3 regions of the Lentilactobacillus buchneri genome follow, and region 3 is predicted to be linked to each of the others. Evidence: predicted binding sites of a transcription regulator. Region 3 holds the regulator's gene; each other region holds the start of a gene.

Region 1 (3,283 bases), 1.2 Mb from region 3:
CTTGAATGCGTTCATTTGACGAACACCCTTTTCAACTGTGTCAGTGGTTGGATCTGGCTCAACACCTGAGAACAGTGAGTATTCGATTGGGTTTGGACGGCGTTTCAATTCATCAAGCACCTTGTCAACGTAGCCAAATTCAACCATTTCTGGACTGGTAACGATGAATACCTTGTTAATGCCAGGCATGTCCATGAGGTAACGAACTGAAGTCTTTTCAAAGTAAACCCGAGGTAACTTAATCCATTGCATATTATTTCGTCTCTTTGCGATAGTTTTGATGTTCAAAAGGTCATAGTCGGTAACGTTATGAGAAATTGAGTTGGCACCCCATGAGCCAGTTCCCAATGTCAATGATGGGGTCATTTCGTTATAAAGGTTACCAATTCCACCGAAGCCGCCTGGTGTGTTAACCAGAACCCGGGCTGCCTTCATCTGCTTACCAAATTCCAAGGCCAAGTCGTCGTCCAGAGTTTGGATGCCGGCAGTGTGGCCCATTCCACCAAAGTGAAGTAATTCGTCACAGAGTTTGAAACCTTCTTCATGGTTCTTAGCTTTGTAAATACTGATCACTGGGCTGAGTTTTTCAGCTGACAGTGGGTACTTAGGACCAACGCCAGTAATTTCAGCAGCCAGAACTTTGGTGTTGTCAGGTACTTTAATACCAGCCAGTTTGGCAATCCCTTTAGCTGATTTGCCGGCGATTGGACCCTTAACACTGCCAGTCTTAGGGTTGAACATTGCTTCTGCCAATTTGTCATGGTCCTTCTTATCAACAAAGAAGACACCGTTCTTAACTAATTCCTTCTTAACTTCAGCGTAGATATCAGAATCGATAACCGCGCTGTTTTCAGTGGCACAGATCATACCATTATCAAAGGTCTTTGAGAGCACCAGGTCGTTAACAGCACGCAAGATGTTGGCAGTCTTTTCGATGTAAACCGGACCGTTACCAGGACCAACACCCAATGCCGGCTTACCAGTTGAGTAAGCAGCTTTAACCATGCCTGGACCACCAGTTGCCAGGGTACTTGCGACACCTGGGTGGTTGATTAATTTCGTTGTGGCTTCGATACTTGGTTCTTCAATCCATTGAATGCAGCCTTCGGGAGCGCCGGCAGCAATCGCAGCGTCGCGAACAATCTTAGCGGCTGCAATTGATGACTTCAATGCTTGTGGGTGGAAACTGAAGATGATTGGGTTTCGAGTCTTCATTGAAATAATTGATTTGAATAAGGTGGTTGAAGTTGGGTTGGTAACTGGTGTAATTCCGGCCAGGACACCCAAAGGTTCAGCAACGGTGATTAATTGACGTTCTTTATCGTCTTTAATGACACCAACTGTTTTGTGATCACGAATGCTGTGCCAAACTTCTTCAGTGGCGTACATATTCTTGATGGCCTTGTCTTCAGCAACTCCACGGCCGGTTTCTTCATAAGCCATGAGTGCCAGGTCCATGTGTTTGTCTTGGCCGGCCATTACCATTTGGTGAGTGATGTGGTCAACTTTTTCTTGGTCAAATGAATCCATAATTTCAAGTGCTTTTTGCGCTTTTGATACCAAGCCGTTGATGACAGTGTCAACATCAGTTGTGTTCGTCTTAGCTGCTTTGGTTTCTTTTACTTTATTATCAATCATTGATTTTCCTCCAATGAAAAGTTTATAGGTTGTTTGTGCTTTGTTATCTTTTTCACAATATTAATAATATCACGGATTTTTAAAATGTAAACAGTTTTGTTCAAAAAATCACAATTTATTTTTTGTAAGTGCTTGCACACTGATATAACAATATCCAAAACAAAAAGGACTTGTTCAGCAAGTCCTTTTTTTATGAAAGCGGTTCCATTATTTATATGTGAATGATTTCACGACTTTGGCTATTTGGTCACTTTCGTGAGTGGCTTTTGAATAATCGCCAAAAGTTTCTCGGATTGGATTCGGTCAATAATGACATTGACAGCCACCTGCATTAATTTGTCATTCAGATTCTTTTCTTCCAATGCCCGGCTGTTACGGCTATCCATGTTCTTGAATGAGAACATGAGCCGTTTGATAAAAGTGTCGTATGCCTGCTGCGGATAAATGTTGGCCGTCACCTGATCGATTCCGTGACGAATCGTTTCCAGGGAAAAGGCCGGCTTCAATAAGCTGATCAAAATCAGATCAGCAACCTGCATGGTCTGATACTTCCGCTTGACCGGTGCCATAATCGCTTTGTTCTTGACGTAATTGTTGATCATTGCCGGAGTGACTTTATCAATTCCGATTGGCCCCAACGTCTCGTTCACCAGTGCCACGAGTTGATCCATGTACAATTCAAATTTGGGTAAATCTGCCCACAGCGGCAATTCCACCTGCTTGAGTTTTTGTTCCCACTGCTCGTATTGTTCTTCATTGTATGCCATGTTATCACTCCTTCGAGTTTATTATACCACGTTAGCTAGTATGTGACACTAGATAGTCTAACTTGGAGTGGAGTAAGAGGCGCTTTGATCTCAGAATTTAAGCCGGCAAACCAAATACTCCTGACTTTGGAATAATTGGTTTGCCGGCTTAAATGGCCGGGATCAGCCGATTGCTGCACGTTTCCGCTAGATAACAGTGGCGCTCAGCATCTCAGTCGTCTCGCTTTTATTTACTTCCCGCTTGTTTGCGCAGTCGTCTCTTCTCGCGTTTGTCCAAGACAGTGGCAATAACCCCCTGCATGAACATGTAGAGCGGATAGGCCGTTGCGATAAGCGGAATGGCATACAGCCAAATGTCTTTATTAAAGAAGGAGACCAACGAGAAAATATTATTAAAGAAGATGATGATCGTTAAAAATGCCACCAGTACCAGGATGTCCATCCCAATCTTCAGCCGGTTCAGTGGCCGTGATACCATCACTAATGCCAACCAGCAAATTGCCCCGGTCAACAGGACACACAGCGTTGAGGTGAACTCGTATTGGAGTCCAAAAAGCTGGCCGATGATTTCAATTAACATCACGTAGCCAACAACCCAAATCGCTGCTGGCGTTGAGATGATCAACACCTGCTTCATGAACTGATTGGTAATCTTGTTGAAGTTAGGCTCCAAAGCCAAGAAGAACGATGGAATTCCCACCATTAACGATGTAATCGGAGTCAACTGAATAGGTTCAAAGGGGTACCCCGTGGCAAAGAAGACAAAGATAAATGACAACGCAACGGAGTACATCGTCTTAATCAGGTACATAGAAGCAACCCGCTCGATGTTATTAATAACCCGGCGGCCTTCTTTCAAGACATCAATCATGGCGTCA
Region 2 (3,283 bases), 440 kb from region 3:
AAATTGGTTTGCCGGGCACATGTCCGGACAATTTACCGGTTGCAATTAGCGAGCCTGAGAAGGTAATCCCACCAATAATAATGTCAAGCAGCACTGGAATGGAAAAGGCCAGGCTCAAAGAGGTACCGACAGCTTCGTGGGTGTAATCGAAAATCCCGATTGTGGCAGCGGCACCGCCACCAACGGCGTTAAACAGCGAAACCAATTGAGGAACATCGGTCATTGGCACTTTGCGTGCGCGGATAACTCCATACAAAATTCCGATTAACAGACCCGCAAACAATACCGTCCAGCCAATTAAGGTAATCTGACCCTTGGAGATAATTTCAACTAAAATCATGACAACTGCCATGGCCATCCCAAGTCCGGAAAGTAAATTACCATTCCGAGCCGTCTTTGGGGAGCGCATCATGTGAACACCAATCACATAGCAGACCGCTGACAGCAGGTAAATTAGGGAAGCAATCGTTTTAAGGAGTGACATTATTTGTCGCCTCCCTTGTCAGCTGAATTCGGCTGTTTTTTCGGCCGGTTAAACATTCCCAGCATCCGGTCAGTCACGGTGTAACCACCGGCGACGTTGACAGCTGCAAAGAATGCGGCTAGAAATGCCAACAGGTAGAAATACCAGCTGCTGGCTTCTGCAGCAATCACAAAGGCACCGACAACGACGACGCCATGAATCGCATTGGCACCAGACATCATTGGCGTCTGCAGGGTTGAGGGAATTTTACTCATAACTTCAAACCCAACTAGCAGGCTCAAAACAAAAATGGCTAAATTCGTATATAATTCTTGACTCATAATGACTAATCCCCCTTCTCAGCTGATTTGTCGTCAGAATCGGCAGGGGCAGCATCGTCTTCAGCCGGTTTTGAAATTGGCAGGTTCAGCGCTTTTCTGACTCGTTCAGAAATAATTTCGCCATGGTCGGTCGCAACCAATTGGCTCATTACGTCATCTTTTAAATCGATGGTAATTTGAGCATCCTTATCAGCAACATCATTAATCACTGCCTGAACGTTCTTAGAGAACATTTCAGAAGCCGACGTTGCCATTTCACTGGCTAAATTCCCGGCCCCAATCAGTTGAACACCGGAATCAGTGATCACTGTTTGGTCGGGCTTTGATCCAGCGACATTACCACCCAAATCACTGGCAGCCAAATCAACGAAGACGCTACCTGGTTTAGCGTTATCAACGGCGGCTTGAGGAACCAGCAGTGGCGGCTTTCTTCCAGGAACCTGCGCGGTGGTGATGACAATATCATTTTGTTTGATAAACCCAATTAATTCGTCTTGCTGCTGCTTTTGCTCATCAGCAGACAATTGACGGGCATAACCGCCTTCACCGACAGCACTGACTGAACTAGTGAGAAATTCGGCACCGAGTGATTCAACTTCGCCTCGAGACGCTGGACGAACATCATAACCGGAAACAATTGCCCCCAGCCGTTTGGCAGTTCCAATGGCTTGCAGGCCGGCAACTCCGGTCCCTAAGACCAACACTTTGGCAGGCTTGGCAGTCCCCGCAGCAGTGATCATCATTGGGAAATAACGGGCGAATTTGTCAGCAGCCACCAAAGCAGCTTTGTAACCGGCAATTGAGGCTTGTGAACTTAAGACATCCATGCTTTGGGCACGGGAAATGGTCCGCGGCAGCAGTTCAAACGACAGCGCCGTGACCTTCTGTTTAGCAAGTTTTTGCACCGAGTCCAAATCGGTCAAGGCCTTCAACAAGCCAATTAAAATCTGTCCCTCATGCAACTTGCCCAAAGTCTCTGAATCAGGTAAATCAACCGTCGCAATCACATTGGCCTGACTAACTGCATCGTCTCGGCTAACGACTTTTGCGCCAGCATCTTGGTAGGCCTGGTCAGAAAAATAAGCATTCTGACCAGCGCCCTGTTCGATCATAACTTCAAACTTGCTGTGAACTAATTTCGCAGCCACATCCGGTGTGATTGCCACACGGTTTTCATCGCCAGATTCCTTCAAAGCAGCAATAATCGTAGACATTAAAGCGACCCCCTTCACAATCATTTTGCAAACGCTTTATACGGTTCAAGGCTAGTCCTCTTCATCGAGAATTGCAATGGTTTGTGATTAACTTTACAAGCATAGAAAAACGAACCAAAAAGTTATTTTCGGTTCGTCCTTTTTTCCAAGTATTCATTGTGATCGTTAGTTAGTGATTAACCATGCCGGTATTAGGAACTTCAGAATTCAAAGTATCGTCAATCGGATTGTCATCAATGACATCCAGATGTTCATTCTGCTTGAGATCAGTTTCACGTCGTTCCAACTCTTTGACAATTTCGGCATGCTTCTCGTCAGTCAAGTCGTAACCAAAGTAAAAGACAATGCAGGAAATCGCACTGGCAATCGCTGGAACTAAGAAATACACGGCACTAATGCCGGAGATTGTGCTGGCAGATTGAGGTTGATTGGCAACGTATCCAGTCATTGTCAAAGCAAGACCAGGAATAAAGCCGGCGACCCCTTGGGCAATTTTCCGCACAAAACTGTAGCCGGAATAAATAATTCCTTCTGAGCGAATCCCGGTTTGCAACTGACCGTATTCAATCACGTCATTCACAAACGCAAAGGCGACGGTCCCACTAAAGCCCAGGAACATGTATGAAATCGTGTTGACGATCAGATAAGGAACGACATGTGAGCCGGTGATAAAAAAGTTGACCAGTTCTGCTGCAATGAATCCCAGTGTTGCGTATATTGCAACGTTCTTCTTACCAATTTTCTTAACCAACGGCGTGGCAAAGATCACCGCTGGAATAATCGATAAAGCACTCAATAGGCTCACAATACTAACGATTCCGACCTGTCCCAAAACGTACTGGAAGTAGTATAGTTGAATACCCATTTTAAGGAACATCGAGCCAACACTAAGAATCGTGAAAATGGATAGAATAATGAACGGACGGTTGGTTAACAGTCCCTTGATCGACTTGAGACCATCCCCCTTTTGGCGGGGCTTATGGTCAATGATGCGTTCCTTGGTTCCGGAGTAACAGAGAATCTGTGAAACAACGCCGGCGGCAGCAAAAATCGCGACCGTGGCAATGTAACCAATTTTGGGCGTCGCAAAGATCGCTACCAGTGGAATTACTACTGCTCCGGTAAGCAAGGCGGCCATTTGTCCAGTTAAGTTGCGAGCGGCAGCCAAAGAAGTCCGATCACCGGAATCCATAGTCATAGCTGCTGCCAGCGAACCATAAGGAATATTTACAACGGAGTAACAAAATCCCATGATGTTATATGAA
Region 3 (3,283 bases):
ATATCCAAGTGATTGGTGGGCTCATCCAACATTAAAAAGTTGTTGTGCTGCATCGCCAACTTGGTTAGGAGCAACCGGGCCTTTTCACCGCCGGACAGATCATGGACCATCTTGCTCACGTCGTCACCGGAGAAAAGGAAGCTCCCTAGAATGCTTCTAATATCGCCTTCCGGGGTCGTTGGGTGATCATCCCATAGTTCCTCAAGAACGGTTTTAGAGGCATGTAGTGAGGCTTGTTCCTGGTCGTAGTAACCGGTATCGACGCCAGTACCAAACTGCGCCTTGCCCTTTAAAAATGGAATGATGCCCAAGATGCTTTTTAAGAGCGTCGATTTGCCGACACCGTTTGGACCAACAATTGCGATCGCTTGGTGACGTTTAACGTCCAGATTAACCGGCTCACAAAGAACCGTGCTGTAGCCAACCGCTGCGTTGGTAACATTCAGGACGTTATTGCCGCTTTTGGATTTTGGTGAAAATGAGAAGCGGGCAGTTTTTGAATCAGCCGTCGGTTTTTGCAGCTTATCCATTTTTTCGAGTTGTTTTCGGCGGGCCTGCGCCTGTTTGGTGGTCGATGCTCGAACGATATTTTTGTCAACGAAGGTCTGCAGTTTTTGAATCTTAGCCTGCTGCTTGTCATATTCTTTCCATTCTTGTTCAATCAACTGGTCTTTTTTCTTGGTGTAGTCCGTGTAATTACCAGTGAAGTGGTGGAGGGTACCTTGTGACATCTCGTAAACCTCAGTGACAATTCTGTCTAGGAAGTAACGGTCATGTGAAATGATCAGAAGGGCACCACTATAGTTTTGAATATAACCTTCCAGCCAAGTGATCGTTTCCACATCCAAATGGTTGGTTGGTTCATCTAATATTAATAATTCGGGCTTTTCCAGTAACAATTTGGCCAAGGCAAGTTGAGTCTTCTGGCCGCCTGACAATTCATTAATTGGCCGATCGTAGTCAGCTTCCCCGAATCCAAATCCGTGGAGAACACCACGAATTTCAGCGTCGTACCCATAACCATTGTGCTGTTCAAAGTCGGCACGGATATTGTCATATTGTGAGGAAATCGTTTCATATTCTTCGGTGTTGGCGTCAACGCCCAAAGAACCCATTTGTTTTTCCAGAGCGTGAAGCTTTGCTTCCTGCTCTTTTAGACTGGCAAAGACCGATGCCATTTCAGCATAAATGCTTTTGTCTGAATTGAGTCCGGTATCCTGGGCCAAATAGCCAATCGACAGATTCTTTTTAGTGCTGATTTGGCCGCCGTCGACAGATTGTTCGCCGATGATCATTTTAACCAGTGTCGACTTGCCGGCACCGTTACGGCCAACCAGTGCGACACGGCTTTTTTCTTGAATGGCCAAATTAACTTTTGAGAAAATAGTTTCGCCATTGAATCGTTTGGTTAGATCTTGTGCTTGTAAGATTATCAAGTGTTTGGCCACCTTTCATTTTGTAACTACCAACAATCAATTTTATCATAATTTACACGATTTCAGGAATTATTTGTAAGTAATATTTGAAATATATTTCACAAGATGTCATCTTATGGTAGAATGAGATGTAAATAGGAATTCACAAAGTTCTTTTAACTAAAATGACAAATAGGAGGAAATTTTCTTGACAGCTGAAAATATTCCACGCGCAACCGCTAAACGATTGCCGATATATTACCGATACTTAAATATTTTACACGATACAGGAAAGCAACGAATTTCATCAACGGAATTGGCCGAGGCGGTGCAGGTGGATTCAGCAACCATTCGTCGTGACTTTTCCTATTTTGGTGCTTTGGGCAAGCGGGGTTATGGATACGATGTTGATAACCTGCTTTCGTTTTTCAAAACGATCTTGAATCAAGAGCATCTGACCAACGTGGCTTTGATCGGAGTCGGCAATTTGGGCCATGCGCTCTTGAACTTTAATTTTCACAAAGACGGCAACGTTCGAATCTCTGCTGCTTTTGATACCGACGACAAGATTGTGAACACAATTGAAGACGGTGTTCCTGTCTACCCGATTGAGGAACTTTCACATCAACTGCATGATCAACAGATCAAAGTCATCATTTTGACCGTGCCCTCAAAAGTCGCTCAGTCCATCGCGGACGATGCTGTCGCCGGCGGGGTAAAGGGTGTCTTGAACTTTACGCCAATTCGGCTTCAGGTTCCTGAAGATGTCCTGGTTCAAAATGTTGACTTAACTAATGAATTGCAAACTTTGATTTATTTCATCGAAAACTTTGGCAAGTAAAATATCGAACAAATTAATGAAGAAAAGACCGGTGATCCTGAAAACGCCGGTCTTTTCTTATGCGCTCATTTACCGTCGGCAAGGCAATCTGCAGATAAATTCACCAAGAAATGCGCAGAAATCCTTGCAATTGGTCTGAAAAAATAATATATTATACACAGTGATTAGCACTTTTATCATGTGAGTGCTAATGTTGCTAAAAATTGTTGCAAACGGAGGGACTAACGTGTTAAAACCATTAGGAGATCGCGTAATTATCGAAACTGAAAAAGAAGAAGAAAAGTCGGTTGGCGGTATCGTTCTTGCTGACAATGCAAAAAAGAAGCCGCAAGCCGGTACAGTTGTTGCCGTGGGTGATGGCCGTGTACTTGATAATGGTACCAAGGTTGCACCTGTTGTAAAAAAGGGCGACAAGGTTATGTTTGATAAGTACGCCGGAACCGAGATTGAGGATAACGATCAAACTTATCTCGTTCTTCATGAAAAAGACATCGTCGCAATTGTCGAATAATTATATTTTAACAAGATAATTGCTAATAAGTGAATCATTTGAATCATTCAATGAATCAATAATCAAAAATATTTTTTTGAGGTGAAATTTGAAATGGCTAAACAAGTAAAGTTTTCTGAAGATGCCCGTAGCGCAATGCTCAAGGGTGTTGATAAATTAGCAGATACGGTTAAGGCAACGATTGGACCTAAAGGCCGCAACGTTGTTTTGGAACAAAGTGCCGGTACACCGACAATTACCAATGATGGTGTTACCATCGCCAAATCAATTGAATTACCGGATCATTTTGAAAACATGGGTGCCAAATTGGTTTCTGAAGTTGCTTCAAAGACCAATGACGTTGCTGGTGACGGAACAACCACTGCCACAGTTTTAACTCAAGCAATTGTCAATGAAGGTATGAAGAACGTCACTGCCGGTGCCAACCCAGTTGGAATTCGTCGTGGTATTGAAAAGGCTACTAAAGCCGCTGTTGATGCCCTTCACAAAATGTCGCATGATGTTAAGACCAAAGAT

The links. Region 3 encodes Rex, which represses fermentation and respiration genes when NADH is low (regulators of the CRP and FNR family bind a similar motif). Its sites were predicted from a motif close to TTGTGAANTANTTCACAA; they were not measured.
Region 1: the regulator Rex is predicted to act here: its motif matches at 1,679-1,696, upstream of adhE (bifunctional acetaldehyde-CoA/alcohol dehydrogenase).
Region 2: the regulator Rex is predicted to act here: its motif matches at 2,100-2,117, upstream of KE627_RS03370 (NAD(P) transhydrogenase subunit alpha).

The regions. Positions count from the first base shown of each region.
Region 1 is NZ_CP073066.1:1,491,166-1,494,448, reverse strand. Features, by position in the region: gene adhE (bifunctional acetaldehyde-CoA/alcohol dehydrogenase) at 1-1,638, opposite strand, end outside; gene KE627_RS07085 (DUF1836 domain-containing protein) at 1,878-2,405, opposite strand; gene KE627_RS07080 (cation-translocating P-type ATPase) at 2,632-3,283, opposite strand, start outside.
Region 2 is NZ_CP073066.1:657,126-660,408, forward strand. Features, by position in the region: gene KE627_RS03360 (NAD(P)(+) transhydrogenase (Re/Si-specific) subunit beta) at 1-484, opposite strand, end outside; gene KE627_RS03365 (NAD(P) transhydrogenase subunit alpha part 2) at 484-804, opposite strand; gene KE627_RS03370 (NAD(P) transhydrogenase subunit alpha) at 810-2,018, opposite strand; gene KE627_RS03375 (MFS transporter) at 2,188-3,283, opposite strand, start outside.
Region 3 is NZ_CP073066.1:212,845-216,127, reverse strand. Features, by position in the region: gene KE627_RS01130 (ABC-F family ATP-binding cassette domain-containing protein) at 1-1,436, opposite strand, end outside; gene KE627_RS01125 (redox-sensing transcriptional repressor Rex) at 1,624-2,256, shown strand; gene groES (co-chaperone GroES) at 2,483-2,767, shown strand; gene groL (chaperonin GroEL) at 2,861-3,283, shown strand, end outside.